2 regions of the Stenotrophomonas sp. PS02301 genome follow, and region 2 is predicted to be linked to the other one. Evidence: riboswitches for the same ligand, from Rfam matches in the RefSeq annotation. Region 2 holds a riboswitch; the other holds the start of a gene.
The links. A riboswitch is a leader RNA that binds a small molecule or an ion and turns the genes downstream of it on or off. The one in region 2 is predicted to bind glycine.
Positions count from the first base shown of each region.

Region 1: it holds a riboswitch for glycine, as region 2 does, so the genes downstream of both, QMX81_RS00635 (trimeric intracellular cation channel family protein) here and gcvP (aminomethyl-transferring glycine dehydrogenase) in region 2, are expected to answer to the same signal.

Region 1 is NZ_JASCOO010000001.1:109,682-117,647, forward strand. It holds gene QMX81_RS00610 (glutathione S-transferase) at 1-207, opposite strand, end outside; gene QMX81_RS00615 (NYN domain-containing protein) at 284-1,045, opposite strand; gene QMX81_RS00620 (NAD(P)/FAD-dependent oxidoreductase) at 1,208-2,500, shown strand; gene QMX81_RS00625 (ribonuclease E inhibitor RraB) at 2,501-2,845, opposite strand; gene QMX81_RS00630 (GIY-YIG nuclease family protein) at 2,932-3,201, opposite strand; glycine riboswitch at 3,246-3,339, shown strand; glycine riboswitch at 3,348-3,439, shown strand; gene QMX81_RS00635 (trimeric intracellular cation channel family protein) at 3,532-4,149, shown strand; gene QMX81_RS00640 (MdtA/MuxA family multidrug efflux RND transporter periplasmic adaptor subunit) at 4,353-5,519, shown strand; gene QMX81_RS00645 (MdtB/MuxB family multidrug efflux RND transporter permease subunit) at 5,516-7,966, shown strand, end outside.
Region 2 is NZ_JASCOO010000080.1:1,941-9,906, reverse strand. It holds gene QMX81_RS16290 (phosphoethanolamine--lipid A transferase) at 1-1,095, shown strand, start outside; gene QMX81_RS16285 (M2 family metallopeptidase) at 1,493-3,487, shown strand; gene QMX81_RS16280 (hypothetical protein) at 3,584-3,970, opposite strand; gene QMX81_RS16275 (siderophore-interacting protein) at 4,051-4,944, opposite strand; gene QMX81_RS16270 (multidrug effflux MFS transporter) at 5,102-6,325, opposite strand; glycine riboswitch at 6,607-6,708, shown strand; gene gcvP (aminomethyl-transferring glycine dehydrogenase) at 6,797-7,966, shown strand, end outside.

The DNA of each region.
Region 1 (7,966 bases), on a different contig from region 2:
GATCGTGTTGGATTCCCACAGCGGCAGGCCGTGGTCTTCGATCACCGGCACCAGCCCGTTCGGGTTCATCGCGCGGTATTCCGGCGACTGCGTACCACCGAAGGCACCGCCGACCTCGATCGACTCGTAGGGCGCCCCGATCTCCTCGGCACACCACAGCACTTTGCGCACGTTGCTGGAATTGCGACGGCCCCAGATGTTCAGCATGATCGGATTCCCGTATCGTTCGATGCGCGGCAGCGGGGTCGCGCGGTGCCGCTACGATACGCCCAACGGCGGGCTGTTACTTCGCCGCCTTCGCCGCACTCTTCTTGGGCAGTGCGCGCACATAGGTCGATTTGCCGTCCTTCTTCATCTCGAACAGGCCGGTCGCGGCCAGCAGATCGCTGAGTTTGCCGTACCCGTAATTGCGCGAATCGAACGAGGCCTGGTTGCCGATCTGGCTGCCGACCGGGCCGAGATGCGACCAGCCATCCTCGGCTTCGGCCGAGGTCACCGCGCGGCGCAGCATCTGCACCAGGCGGGTGTCATTGCGCAGCTCCGGGCCGCTCTTGCGCGGGCGGGTTTCCTCGTTGTCCTGCTCCACCTCCTGATCGGCCGCATGGGGTTGGCCCAGCGCCTCGATGTAGGTGAACTTCGAGCACGCGTTGACGAACGGCTCGGGCGTTTTCTTCTCGCCGAAGCCGTACACCTTCACCCCGTCGGTCAGCAGGCGCATCACCAGCGGGGTGAAATCCGCATCGCTGGAGACGATCGCAAAGCCATCCAGATTGCGTGCGTACAGCATGTCCATCGCGTCGATCACCATCGCCATGTCCGAGGCATTCTTGCCACGGCTGTAGGCGAACTGCTGGATCGGGCGGATCGCGTACTCGTGCAGCACGGACTCCCACCCTTTCAGCCGCGGGCTCTTCCAGTTGCCGTAGGCACGGCGGACATTGGCCACACCGTAGCGGGCGACTTCAGCCAGCACCGCATCGATCTTGGAAGAGGGTGCGTTGTCGGCATCGATCAGCAGGGCGATGCGCTTTTCCGGTTCGGACATCTCGGTCTCCTGGGCGGGATCGGATCGGCCATCGGGCAAGCGCGATGGCCCCTGAACCCAGTATCGGCCATCGACGTGAACATCGCGCTTCACGTGCTACCATGGGCCGCATCACGAGACGACCTGCGCCGCCCCCCTCCGGCGCCCGCCAAGGAGTGAAGCATGACCCGCGATCCCACGCCCCACCTGCTCATCATCGGTGGCGGTTTTGCCGGCCTCTGGGCCACCCGTGCCCTCGCCTCGGCGCACGTGCGCATCACCCTGGTGGACCGTCGCAACCATCATCTGTTCCAGCCGCTGCTCTACCAGGTGGCCACCGCAGGCCTGTCCGCGCCGGATATCGCCGCGCCGCTGCGCCACATCCTCGGTCACCAGCGCAATGTCGAAGTGCGCCTGGGTGAAGTGACCGGCATCGACAAGGCCGCGCGCACCGCGACGCTGGCCGATGGCACGCAGATTACGTACGACACCCTGATGCTGTGCACCGGCGCCACCCATGCCTACTTCGGCCACGACGAATGGGCCGCCGATGCGCCCGGCCTGAAGACGCTGGACGATGCCATCGCGCTGCGCCGCAAGCTGCTGCTCGCCTTCGAGCGCGCCGAGGCCGAACCCGATCCCGCGCGCAAAGCGGCGTGGCTGAGTTTCGCCGTGGTCGGTGGCGGCCCCACCGGCGTGGAACTGGCCGGCACCCTGGCCGAGATCGCGCGGCACACGCTGCGCAATGAGTTCCGGCATATCGATCCCGCCTCGGCCAAGGTCCGCCTGGTCGAAGCCGGCCCGCGCGTGCTGTCCACCTTCCCCGAGGTGCTCTCGCTCAAGGCGCGCCGTCAGCTGGAAAAGCTGGGCGTGGAGGTGCTCACCGGCACGCCGGTCAGCGACATCAATGCCGAAGGCTTCCAGCTCGGCGAGCGCTTCGTCGAGGCCCGCACCGTGGTCTGGGCCGCCGGTGTCGCCGCCTCACCGCTGGCACGTACGTTGGAGGTGCCACTGGACCGCGCCGGCCGCGTGCCGGTGCAGCCTGACCTTACCCTGGAGGGTCACCCGGAGATATTCGTTGCCGGTGACCTGGCGGCACTGACCCAGGCCGACGGCAAGCCGGTACCCGGCGTCGCCCCGGCGGCCAAGCAGATGGGCAAGCACGTGGCCACCACGATCCAGACGCGCTTGGCCGGCAAGCCCGCGCCGGGTCCGTTCAAGTACAAGGACTTCGGCAACCTGGCCACCATCGGCCGCATGGCCGCGATCGTCCACCTCGGCCGGCTGCAGCTCTCCGGCGTGCTGGCCTGGTGGTTCTGGCTGGCCGCGCACGTGTTCTTCCTGATCGGCTTCCGCAACCGCGTGGTGGTGCTGTTGAACTGGGCGGTGGCGTACTGGAGCTACCAGCGCAGCGCGCGGATCATCTTCGGCGATGCACAGGACGATCGCCGGCCGAAACGACCGCCCACGCCCTGATCATCCCTGCGACAGACATCCCCAGCCATCCACCTGGCCGCTGTAGGAGACCGCCTCGCTGGCCAGCAGACCTTCGAAGCCGGCGATGTTCTGGTGGGTCGGCAGCATCAGCGGATGCACCACCACCTGCCACGGGTAGTCATCGTTGCCGTCGTAGGCGGCGAAGGACACCTTCTGGTCGTTCTTGAGCAGGTGCACGGCGAAGGCGATCGCCACATCCTGGGTCGGGAAGATCAGCGCGAAATCCACCTCGCGCGGAATCGTCAGATCATCGCCGTCCTGCAGCATGTTCCAGAGCACATCGCCATTCTCATCTTCCGGGTACAACGACAGATCGCGGGACATGGCACTCCAGGGCTTGGGCAAGCGGATCAACGAACGAGGGTCGATGGTATGCCGCCAACGAAGGCCCGAACAACCCGCACGCGGGGCTACGTGGGATCGGGCAGCGCCAGCCACGCCAGCTTGCGCTCGCGCGGTTGCCGCTTGAGCTGCCACTCGGCCTTCGACGCCGCCGCGCGGTCCGGGTAGGCGCGCATCGCCAGCACCTTCACCGGCGGGTTGGCCCGGGTGTATTTCGCCCCTTTGCCGGCCAGATGGGCCTGGAAGCGCGCGTCCACGTCGTTGCTGATGCCGGCGTAATAGCTGCCGTTGCGGCATTCAAGCAGGTACAGGTACCAGAGGGCGGGTTCAGCGGGCATACCGGGATTATCCCCCGGCACGGGCCCGGCGGCTGCTAGAATCCGCCCCGGATGCAGGAGAGAGGCGCCGCGCTGGCGCCCGCCGAAGGCGCAGGCTCCCATAATCGCTCAGGCCGGTGGCTGCACAGCCACCAACCATGCATCCGACACGCCGATCTGGAGAGAGGTCTTCAATGACCCGCCGAAGGGGCACGTGGCTTTGGCCACCGAACTCTCAGGCAAAAGGACAGCGGGAGCGGCAACGGAATCCCACCCCACGACAGTGCAGCGGCGCTGGCGTGAGGCGTGTGCGTTTCCGTCCCCCGCCTGACGTGTTTCCCGGAGCCCCCCATGCTGCTCTCCCTGATCTACCTCATCGCCATCTCGGCCGAAGCCATGACCGGCGCGCTGTCGGCCGGTCGCCGCCGCATGGACCTGTTCGGCGTGGTCATCATCGCCTGCGTCACCGCGCTCGGCGGCGGCTCGCTGCGCGACATCGTGCTCGGCCACTACCCGCTGGGCTGGGTGAAGCACCCGGAGTACCTGGGCTTCACCATCTGCGCGGCACTGATCGCGACCTGGGTGGCGCGCTGGATGCATCACTTCCGGCGCACCTTCCTGGTGCTCGATGGCCTGGGCCTGATCGCGTTCACCCTGATCGGCTGCGCGGTCGCGCGCGAGGGCGGGCACACCGTGCCGATCATCCTGATCGCCGGCATGCTGACCGGTGCGTTCGGCGGCGTGCTGCGCGATGTGTTGTGCAACGAGGTGCCGCTGATCTTCCAGAAAGAACTGTATGCGGTGATCACCCTGCTCACCGGCGCGGCCTACCTGGCCCTGCTGGAACTCGGCGTGTCGCTCAACGCGGCCACGCTGTGGTGCCTGGGCGGCGGCTTCCTGTTCCGCCTGCTGGCCATCCACTTCAAGTGGGAAATGCCGAAGTTCGTGTACCGCGACGAGGTGCATTGACGCACCCGCGGGCATGACCAAGGTCACGGGAGCTTGAGCGGCCCGGCCCTGTATCATGGCGCTCCCGTTCCATTCGAACGGCATCCAGCCACGCGGCGGTGTTCCACCCGCTGCCCCGCCAGACACCCTCTCCCCCGTTGACCTGCCGCCGTCGGCCGGTCCCCATGGACGCACTGCTCCGGTGGAGGGTGCGCAGGATGCGTATGTCCGCTTCAACGCCCCCGTCGTCTCGCCGTCGTTTCGCCACACCGCTGTTGATCGCTGCCGGTGTCGGCCTGGCCGCCATCGCTGCATGGAAACTGCTCTCGCCCGCCCCCGCCGCCGGCCCGTCCGGGGGTCCGCAGCCGACCCCGGTGCGTGTGGCCACCGCGACGCAGGAAGACCTGGTGGTGCGCCTGAAAGCGCTGGGCACGGTGACCCCGCTGCATACGGTGAGCATCCGCAGCCGCGTGGATGGCGAGCTGCTGCGGCTGGCATTCTCCGAGGGCCAGCACGTCACCGCCGGCGAGCTGCTGGCCGAGATCGATCCGCGCCCGTTCCAGGTGCAGCTCTCGCGTGCGCTGGGTACCCAGCAGCAGAACCTGGCCGAGTTGGACAATGCCGAAAGCCAGCTCAAGCGCTTCGCCGAACTGCAAAGCAAGCACTTCGTCTCCGCGCAGGACCTCAGTGATCAGCAGAGCAAGGTCCGCCAGCTGCAGGGCCGCCGCCAGACCGACCAGGCGGCGGTGGATGAAGCACGCCTGCAGCTGCAGTACACCCGCATCACCGCACCGGTGGCCGGGCGCATGGGCCTGCGCAACGTCGATGTCGGCAACCTGGTGCGCAGTGGCGATACCGAGCCGCTGGCCACCATCACCCAGACCACCCCGATCAGCGTGCTGTTCACCGTGCCCGAGCCGGACCTGCCGGCGGTGGTGGCTGCCGCACGCGCCAATCCCCGGCTGACCGTGGAAGCCTGGGACCGCGAGGAGCGCACTGCACTGGGCGACGGGGTGCTCTCCAGCCTGGACAACCGCATCGATACCGCCACCGGCACGCTGAAACTGCGCGCGCAGTTCGCCAATACCGATGAATCACTGTTCCCCAACCAGTTCGTCAACGTGCGTCTGCAGGTCAGCAGCAGCGATGCGGTGGTGATTCCCAATGCCGCCGTGCAGTTCGGCAGCAAGGGCAGCTACGTCTATGTGATCGCGGCCGATGACACCTCATCGCTGCGCACCGTGGTGCTCGGCCCGGCCGATGGCGAACGCGTCTCGGTGCGCGAAGGCCTCAAGGCCGGCGAGCGCGTGGTGGTGGAAGGCATCGACGGGCTGCGCGAAGGCGCCAAGGTCGAGGTGGTGGAGCAGGACCCGCCACGGACCGGCGCATGAACCTCTCGCGCCCCTTCATCGAGCGCCCGGTCGCGACCACGCTGCTGATGGTGGCGCTGCTGCTGTCCGGCGTGATGGCCTACCGCCTGCTGCCGGTCGCGGCACTGCCGCAGGTCGATTACCCGATCATCCAGATCACCACGCTGTATCCCGGCGCCAGCCCGGATGTCACCACCAGCGCGGTCACCGCGCCGCTGGAACGCCAGCTCGGGCAGATTCCCGGCCTGAAGCAGATGTCCTCGACCAGCTCCGGCGGCGCGTCGGTGATCACCCTGCAGTTCTCGCTGGAGGTCGCGCTCGGCGTGGCCGAGCAGGAAGTGCAGGCCGCGATCAACGCCGCCGACAGCTTCCTGCCCGACGACCTGCCGGTGCCGCCGGTGTACCGCAAGGTCAACCCGGCTGACACCCCGATCCTGACCCTGGCAGTGACCTCGCAGGGCCTCTCGCTCCCGCAGGTGCACGATCTGGTCGATACCCGCATGGCGCAGCGGCTCTCGCAGCTGCCTGGGGTCGGGCTGGTCAGCCTCGCTGGTGGGCAGCGCCCGGCGGTGCGCATCCAGGTCAATCCGTCCGCGCTGGCCGCCAACGGGCTGAGCATGGCCAGCATCCGCACCGCGATCGGCACGGCCAACGTCAACCTGCCCAAGGGCAGCTTCGACGGGCCGACCCGCGCGATCATGCTCGATGCCAACGATCAGATGCGCTCGGTGGCCGAGTACCGCGCCCTGATCCTGGCCTGGAAGGATGGCGCACCGCTGCGTCTGGGCGACGTGGCCACCATCGAAGACGGCGCCGAGAACCGCCAGCTCGCCGCGTGGTCGGGCACCACCCCGGCCGTGCTGATCAACATCCAGCGCCAGCCCGGCGCGAACGTCATCGCCGTGGTCGACCAGGTGCGTGCGCTGCTGCCGCAGCTGCAATCCTCGCTGCCGGCCGGTGTGGATGTGGCCATCCTCAGCGATCGCACCGAATCGATCCGCGCGTCCATCCGTGGCGTGCAGCACGAGCTGCTGATCGCGATCGCGCTGGTGGTGATGGTCACCTTCCTGTTCCTGCGCAACATCCCGGCCACGATCATTCCCAGCATCGCGGTCCCGCTGTCGCTGGTCGGCACGTTCGGGGTGATGCTGCTGGCCGGCTTCTCGCTCAACAACCTCACGCTGATGGCGCTGACCATCGCCACCGGTTTCGTGGTGGACGATGCGATCGTGATGCTGGAGAACATCGCCCGTCATCTGGAGCGCGGTGCCACGCCGATGCAGGCAGCACTGAAGGGCGCCAGGCAGATCGGCTTCACCCTGATCTCGCTGACCCTGTCGCTGATCGCGGTGCTGATCCCCCTGCTGTTCATGGCCGACGTGGTCGGCAAGCTGTTCCACGAATTCGCGATCACCTTGGCGGTGGCGATCGGCATCTCGCTGCTGGTCTCGCTGACGCTGACGCCGATGATGTGCGCGCGCCTGCTCAAGGCCGGCCACGCCACCCGTCGCGATGCCGATGGGCAGGAATCGGCGCAGCAGGGCGACCCGTTCGACCGCGTGGTGGCGGTCTACGATCGCCAGCTGCACTGGGTGCTGCAGCGCCAGCCGCTGATGCTGGCCGCCACTGTCGCCACACTGGTGCTGACGGCGCTGCTGTACGTGTGGGTGCCCAAGGGCTTCTTCCCGGTGCAGGATGCCGGGCTGATCCAGGGCATCAGCGAGGCACCGCAGTCGATCTCCTTCCAGGCGATGGCGCAGCGCCAGCAGGCGTTGTCGGCGGCGTTGCTGGAGGATGAGGACGTGGCCAGCCTGTCCTCGTTCATCGGCGTGGACGGCAACAACGCCACGCTCAACAGCGGGCGTCTTCTGATCGAATTGAAACCGCACGCACAGCGCGATGCCGATGCGCAGGCGATCATCGCGCGGCTGCAGCAGCGCGTGGCGCATGTCCCGGGCATCAGACTGTATCTGCAACCGGTGCAGGAACTGGGCATCGAAGACCGGATCAGCCGTACCCAATACCAGTTCACCCTGACCAGCCCGGATATCGCGCAGCTGGAGACGTGGACGCCGCGCCTGCTCGCGCACCTGCAGCAGGCACCGGCACTGGCCGACGTCGCCAGTGATCTGCAGAACCAAGGCCTGCAGGCGCATGTGGTGATCGACCGGGTCGCCGCGGCGCGGCTGGGGATCAGCGTGGAGACCATTGCCGATGCGCTGTACGACGCGTTCGGGCAGCGCCAGATCTCGACCATCTTCACCCAGGCCAACCAGTACCGCGTGGTGCTGGAAGCGCGCCCCGACGTGGCTTTCGGCCCGGATGCGATCGCCCGCCTGCACGTCACCGGGCCGGACGGGCGGCAGGTGCCGCTGGGCGGCATCGCCCGGATCGAACAGCGCCCCGCGCAGCTGCTGATCAACCATGTCGGCCAGTTCCCGGCGGTGACGTTCTCCTTCAACCTCGCC
Region 2 (7,966 bases):
ATGTCCTCGCTGATGCGCAACCAGCGCGAAGTGCGTTACCTGGCCACGCCCGGGAACTTCCTGCTCGGCCTGCCCAAGGCGCTGCGCGGTGACAATCCGATCCAGCGTGCGCCCAAGCTGCCGATCGGCATGGATGCCAACGTGACCCCGCGTGCCGCGGGCAGCCGCCCGCGCCTGCTGGTGATCGTGATGGGCGAGACCGCACGCGCACAGAACTGGGGCCTCAACGGCTATGCCAAGCAGACCACTCCGGAACTGGCCCAGGCCGGGGTGATCAATTTCCCCGACATGCATTCGTGCGGCACCAGTACCGAAGTCTCCCTGCCCTGCCTGTTCTCGCCCTATGGACGGCATGACTACGACGAAAAAAAGATCCGCGCGCACCAGTCGCTGCTGCACGTGCTGGATCACGCCGGCATTGCCACGCTGTGGCGTGACAACCAATCCGGTTGCAAGGGCGTGTGCGAGGGCCTGGAAATGCAGGCACTGGACGATGCCAAGCACCCGACCCTGTGCGCCAACGGGCGCTGCATGGACGAGATCCTGATCGACGATCTGGCCACCCAGGTGCGCGCCAGGCCCGGTGACCGCGTGGTGGTCCTGCACCAGCTGGGCAACCACGGGCCGAGTTACTTCGAACGCTATCCGCCGCGCTTCCGCCGCTTCACCCCGACCTGCGATACGCCGGACCTGGGCAAGTGCAGCCGCGAGCAGATCACCAACAGTTACGACAACGCGCTGTTGTACACCGATCACCTGCTCTCGCGCACGATCGGCACACTGAAGGGCATGGACGACTACGACACGGCGATGATCTACCTCTCCGATCATGGTGAATCGCTGGGCGAGAAGGGCCTGTATCTGCACGGTGTGCCGTATGCGATCGCCCCGCAGGAGCAGACCCGCGTACCGATGACGATGTGGTTCTCGCCGTCCTTCGCCGCCAACCGCGGGCTCAACCTGGCCTGCGTGCGGGAGCGCGCAGGCAAGTACACCGACCACGACAATCTGTTCCCGTCGGTGCTGGGGCTGATGCAGGTCAAGACGTCGGTGTATGAACGTGACCGCGATCTGTTTGCGTCGTGCGAGGTTTGAAGCGGAACGACCACTGCTGTCAGCTATTCGCTCTTCCGTTTTGGTCGAGGCAGGCCATACCGTCCGTCGGCGGATAGTCGAGCAAAGACGATGGCTTCGGCTGTGGGTTGGTCTCGAGCCGTTGTTGTTCCCATGCGCACCGACCCACTGTCGACGGGGCGGTGTGGGTGGGTTGGCGGGACCGTTATGCGCCATGGATGGCGCATATCGAGCCCCCATGGACGGGTTCACGGCGGGTCCCGACAACCCGCCCGCACCGACCCAAACCACGATGCAATGACGCCACGCCGTTGACGTTGGCGCTACGATCCCACCCGAACCCTGCTGCCCTGCCCCTTGCGGTGCGCCCGGCGCTTCACTAGCCTTCGCCGGTCTGTCACCACCCAAGGATGTGCCCGTGAACCACCGCCCGCTCCTGCTGGCCCTGGCTGTCAGTGCTGCCGCACTGACGCTGGCGGCCTGCCAGAAGGAACCGTCCCCCGCCGATGCACCGGCCACGGGCACCACCCAGTCCAAGGAAACCGCGGACCAGTTCATCGCCCGCGTCAACGCCGAGTACAAAGCCATGTACCCGGAAATGACCTCGGCCCAGTGGCTGTCTTCGACCTACATCAATGACGATTCCGAGCGCGTCGCGGCCAAGGCCAACGAACGCTGGCTCACCGTGCTCAACGGCTGGATCGCCCAGGCCGGCCAGTACGACGGCCAGCCGATGAGCGAAGACACCAAGCGCCAGATCCACCTGCTCAAGCTGATGACCTCCATGCCCGCCCCGCGCGACCCGGCCAAGCTCTCCGAGCTGACCCGCATCGCCAGCCGCATGGAAGGCGCTTATGGCTCCGGCAAATACTGCACCGATGAAGCCAACCCCCAGACCTGCCGCCAGCTCGGCGATCTGGAACAGGTCCTCGCCCGCAGCCGCGACTACGACGCGCAGCTGGACGCCTGGCAGGGCTGGCATGGAACCACCAAGCCGATGCGCGCTGATTACGAGCGTTTCGTCAGCCTGGTCAATGAAGGTGCCAAAGAAATGGGCTTCGCCGACGCCGGGCAGATGTGGCGCAGCGGCTACGACATGCCGGCCGACCAGATCGGCCCGGAAACCGACCGGCTGTGGGACCAGGTCAAGCCGATGTACGAGCAGCTGCACTGCTATGCCCGTACCAAGCTCGATGCCACGTACGGCAAGGACAAGGCCGAGGTCAACGGCGGCCTGATCGCCGCGCACCTGACCGGCAACATGTGGCAGCAGGACTGGTCCAACCTGTGGGACCAGCTGGAACCGTATCCCGGTGCCGGCAACCTGGACATCACCGCCGCACTGGAAAAGCAGTACCAGACCAACCTCAGTGGCGCACTGGCCAAGGCCGGCAGCGGCGCGAACGTGGAAGCGCTGTACAAGGCGCAGCGTGAGGCCGAACTGCGTACCGCCAAGCAGATGACCGAGCGCGCGCAGGACTTCTATGTCTCGCTCGGCATGCCGGCACTGCCGAAGTCGTACTGGGACAAGACCCAGTTCATCAAGCCGCTGGACCGTGACGTGGTCTGCCACGCCAGCGCGTGGGACATGAACATGGAAGGCGACGTGCGCACCAAGATGTGCATCAAGCCGAACGAAGAGAATTTCACCACGATCTACCACGAGCTGGGTCATATCTATTACGACCTGGCCTACAACCCGCTGCCGCCGTTGTTCCAGGGCGGTGCCAACGACGGCTTCCATGAAGCGATCGGCGACACCATCGTGCTGGCGATGACGCCGCAGTACCTCAACTCGATCGGCCTGGTCGACGCCCCGCAGGAAAGCCGCGAGGCGACCATCAACGCGCAGATGCGCATGGCCCTGAGCGGCGTGTCGTTCCTGCCGTTCGGCCTGATGATCGACCGCTGGCGCTGGGGCGTGTTCGATGGCTCGATCACCCCGGACCATTACAACCAGGCGTGGTGGGACCTGAAGGCCAAGTACCAGGGCGTGGCCCCGGCCAGCGCGCGCGGTGAGGAATTCTTCGATGCGGGCGCCAAGTACCACGTGCCGGGCAACACCCCGTACACCCGCTACTTCCTGGCGCGCATCCTGCAGTTCCAGTTCTACAAGGGCCTGTGCGATGCCTCCGGTTACAAGGGTCCGCTGCATCAGTGCAGCTTCTACGGCAACAAGGAAGCCGGCCAGAAGTTCTGGGCCATGCTGAGCAAGGGCGCCAGCCAGCCGTGGCAGGCCACGCTGAAGGAAATCACCGGCGGCGACAAACTCGATGCCGGCCCGATGATCGAGTACTTCACCCCGGTCAACGAATGGCTCAAGCAGCAGAACCAGGGCCAGATGTGCGGTTGGCAGGTGCCGGCGGCCACCGCTGCGGCCCCGGCCGCACCGACGGCGCGCGCGGCACCGTAACCCGTGGGTTGGGCCGGGCCCGCCCGGCCGCAGCCCGCAACGAAAAAACCGGCCGAAAGGCCGGTTTTTTCATGCGCTTCCACGCAGGGCGTGGCGCTACGACGTGGGTTTCAGGGCGGCCGCCAGCTCGGTCTTGAACTGCTCGAAGTCCATGCCGTCGGCCTTGGCCTCGGCGTGCGCGGCATCCTTCAACGCATCCGAGTACACCAACCGGACCGGCGTGCCCTGCCGCTCGTGCAGTTCGGCGGCCTGCATGATCAAGGCCAGCACGCGTGCCGCGCTGGTGGTCTGCCCCGCGATGCGTCCGTCCATGCCCAGCACCCACTCACCCTCGCGGCGCACCACACCGGCCAGCAGCGTGCGTTGCTGGTCGCGCAGTTCGGCATGCGGCTCGACCGGCGGGGTGGCGGCCTGCTCGCGGTTGGCGGCCTGGGTTTCGCGGCGCCGGCGGATGTCGCGGCGCAGTTTGGAGGTGGTCGACATGGGGAAATCCGGACTGCGGCAAAGCGCCAAGGATACCGCACGGACCCTGGCGAGCCCGTATCGCAGCACGGGCGGCCCTCTCAATCCAGGACCTTGCCGTGCCGCCAATAGCCCATGAAGGTGATGGCCTGGCGGTCGATACCACAGGTTTTGACCAGGTGCCGGCGGACCGCCATCACCGCGCCGGCCTCGCCGGCGACCCAGGCATACAGCCCGCCGCCCGGCGCACTGGCCTGCTCCCACAGGATGTCCTGATCGATGTCGATCTCGGCCAGTTCCTGCTCACCATGGCGCGTACCGGAGGGACCGACCCGGGCCCGTACCGCGTCCTGCAGCCGCTGACCATGCGCGGCGCCCTCGCGGGCCAGCCAGAACAGCTGCGCACCGGGCGGTGCCTGCAGCGGCATTACATCCGCCTCGTGCTCCACCTCCAGGAAGGCCTGCACGTCCGGCGGCTGCGGCCACTGCGCCAAGTCTTCCAGAATGCCGGCCACGGCTGGCAGCGCAGTGTCATCGGCCACCAACAGCACGCGCTTCACCTGCGCCGGCGGCTTCCACTCGTAGCCCTCGCTGCTGTGCTCGACCCGCGCATCGGGCGCCAGCAGTCCGACCCGATCGCCGACACGTGCCTGCATGGCCACACGCGAGGCGGGGCCGGTCTCGCCGTGCAGCACGAAATCGACATCAACTTCGCCCACTTCAGGGCGCAGCGCACGGATGGTGTAGGTGCGCATCGGCGCACGCTCGGTGTCGGGCAGCGCGCGATAACGCGCGTACCAGTCCTCGCCCTGCGGCACCTCGGGGGCTGGCTGGCCGGGTAGCGGGAAGAACACCTTGATACGCTGATCCGGCCCGTCGGTCTTCATGTTGGCCACATCGGGCGCAGCGAAGACCATGCGGGTAAGCGACGGAGAGAGAACGGTGCGCTGCTTGAGCGCGACATCGAACAGGCGGTAGGTCTGATGGGCAGCCATGCAATCACCCTGAGTTGCGGCGGACGCGGCGTCCGCAGGGGAGCGTATTGGCTGTCGTGGAGCACGAACTGGCTGGCGAAGGCACAGGATACGCCGCAGTCGCGCAATGGCAATGCCGCCACGCCTGCGTTGTGTGCAGGCGTGGCATGCATGCGGCTCACTCGATGGGCGTGAGCAGGTCGCGGCGGCGTTCGCAGCGCCGCTCCCAGTACCAGAAGACGGCACCGATGGCGAAGAAGCCCGCGTAGCCCAAGGCCAGGTGCATCGGGCTGCTGCTGAGCATCGGCGAGACCACGCCGGCCACCACCGTGTTGATCATCAGCTGGATGAACATCTGCATCGAGGACGCCAGGCCGCGCTGATGCGGGTACATGTCCAGCACGGCCAGCGCCAGGATCGGGAAGATCAAGGCCATGCCGACGCCGCCCAGGAAGATCGGCATCACCGCCCACGGCAGCGCGATCTGCGGTACCGATGCCACGTAGCCGAAGTTCAACAGCGCCGAGACCGCGCACAACGCAAACCCGATCGCGATCTGTCGCTGCGGCACGATCCGCCCGGCCATGCGCCCGGACAGGAACGAGCCCACGGTCATGCCGCCGATGGTGGGAATGAACAACCAGGCAAATCCGCCTTCGCCGAGCTTCAGGTGCTGCATCACGAACACCGGCGCCGAGGCGATATACAGGAAGATGCCGGAGAAATTGAACGCACCGGCTGCAGCAAGACGCAGCAGGCGCGCATTGGAACCCATCCGCGCATAGCTGCGCAGCAGTTCCCGCATCGACAGTGGCGTGCGCGCCTCGACCGGATGGGTTTCGGGCAGCCACTTGCCGGTGGCCAGCAGCAACACCACGCCGAACAGCACCAGGAACCAGAAGATCAACGGCCAGTCGCCGCCGCCGAGCAGGATCCAGCCACCGATGATCGGGGCGATCGCCGGGGCGACGCCGAAGATCATCGAGACCTGGCTCATCAAGCGCTGCGCGTCGGCACCGTGGTACAGATCGCGGATCACGGCGCGGCCGACGATCACACCCACACCGGCCGTCACGCCCTGCAGCGCGCGGAACACCAGCAACGTGGTCATGTCCCGCGACAGCGCACAGCCGATCGAGGCGCCGATGAACAGCACCAGCCCACCGATGATCACCCGCTTGCGGCCGAACGCATCCGAGAGCGGGCCGTGGGCCAGGCTCATCAGCCCATAGAACAGCAGGTACACGCTGATGGTCTGCTGCACCGCGACCTGGTCCACCTGCATGCGGTCGCCCAGCAGCAGGAAGGCGGGAAAGATGGTGTCGATCGAGAACGGACCGAACATCGCCAGGCCTGCGAGCAGCAGGGCCAAGCGGCGGGTCGAGGGTGAGGCGGGCGTCATGCGGGCTTCCGTCAGCGGCCATGCGCACTGCACGGCGGGCGCCTGGCCCGGAACGGGCGGCGCCAGATGAATACGAGGATCCAGTGATCATAGGCCTTTGCCGCCCCCGGCACCATGCCCGGGCCGGGTTTCCGGGGTCCTGCGCGGCTGCGTATTCATGTGCCGGAAAGGCCCAGTGCCCGAAACGGCTGGGCTATAATCGCCGCGCTACATGGTGGGAGAAGCGGACACCCGCTGCCGAAGGCGCAACGCCCGTAATCGCTCAGGCCCGATACCACCCGTACCAAAACTCTGGAGAGACCGGCGAATGCCGGCGCCGAAGGGGCACGAAGCACGCCGATGCGCGCTTTTAAACTCTCAGGCAAAAGGACAGAGGGGCACCCAGGAAGACCGCAAGGTCCGGTGGATCGCTGTCGCCCGCGACGCGCCCTGGCCCGGCCGCCTTCCGAACGTGCGTGCCCACTCTCCGAGATGCCAGCCATGTCCCAGAACACCCCCTCCCTGCGCGAGCTTGAACACAGCCACGCGTTCGTCGAACGCCATATCGGCCCCAACGACGCCGAAATCGCGCAGATGCTCGATGTGGTCGGCCACGCCTCGCTGGACGCACTGACCGATGCGATCGTCCCGGCCGGGATCAAATCGCCGGCACCGCTGGACCTGCCCGAGTCGCTGACCGAAGTGCAGGCACTGGCCAAGATCCGCGCCATCGCCGACAAGAACCAGGTGTTCCGCACCTTCATCGGCCAGGGCTACTACGGCACGCTCACCCCGAACGTCATCCTGCGCAACGTGCTGGAAAACCCGGCGTGGTACACCGCCTACACCCCGTACCAGGCCGAGATTTCGCAGGGCCGCATGGAAGCGCTGATCAACTTCCAGACGCTGTGCGCCGACCTCACGGGCATGGAGATCGCCAACGCCTCGCTGCTGGATGAGGCCACCGCCGCCGCCGAAGCGATGACCCTGGCCAAGCGTTCGGCCAAGTCGAAGTCCGATACCTTCTTCGTGCACGACGCCGTGCACCCGCAGACGCTGGAACTGCTGCGCACCCGCGCCGAGCCGATGGGCATCGTGCTGCGCGTGGGCACCCCGGCCGAGGCGATGGAAGCCGAAGCCTACGGCGTGCTGCTGCAGTACCCGGATACCTTCGGCCATATCGGCGATTACAAGGCGCTGGCCGATGCCGTGCACGCGCGCGGTGGCCTGGTCGCCGTGGCCACCGACCTGCTGGCACTGACCCTGATCGCCGCGCCCGGCGAATGGGGTGCGGACATCGTGGTCGGCAACTCGCAGCGCTTCGGCGTGCCGTTCGGCTTCGGCGGCCCGCATGCCGCTTTCATGGCCTGCCGCGACGCCTACAAGCGCTCGATGCCGGGCCGCCTGATCGGTGTCTCGGTCGATGCGCAGGGCAACGCCGCGTACCGCCTGACCCTGCAGACCCGCGAGCAGCACATCCGTCGCGAGAAGGCGACCTCCAACATCTGCACCGCCCAGGTGCTGCTGGCGGTGATGGCCTCGATGTACGCCGTGTACCACGGCCCGGAAGGCCTGACCCGCATCGCCCGTCGCACCCACCGTCTGGCCAGCATCCTGGCCGCCGCGCTGCGCGGCGCCGGCGTGAATGTCGGCGAGCATTTC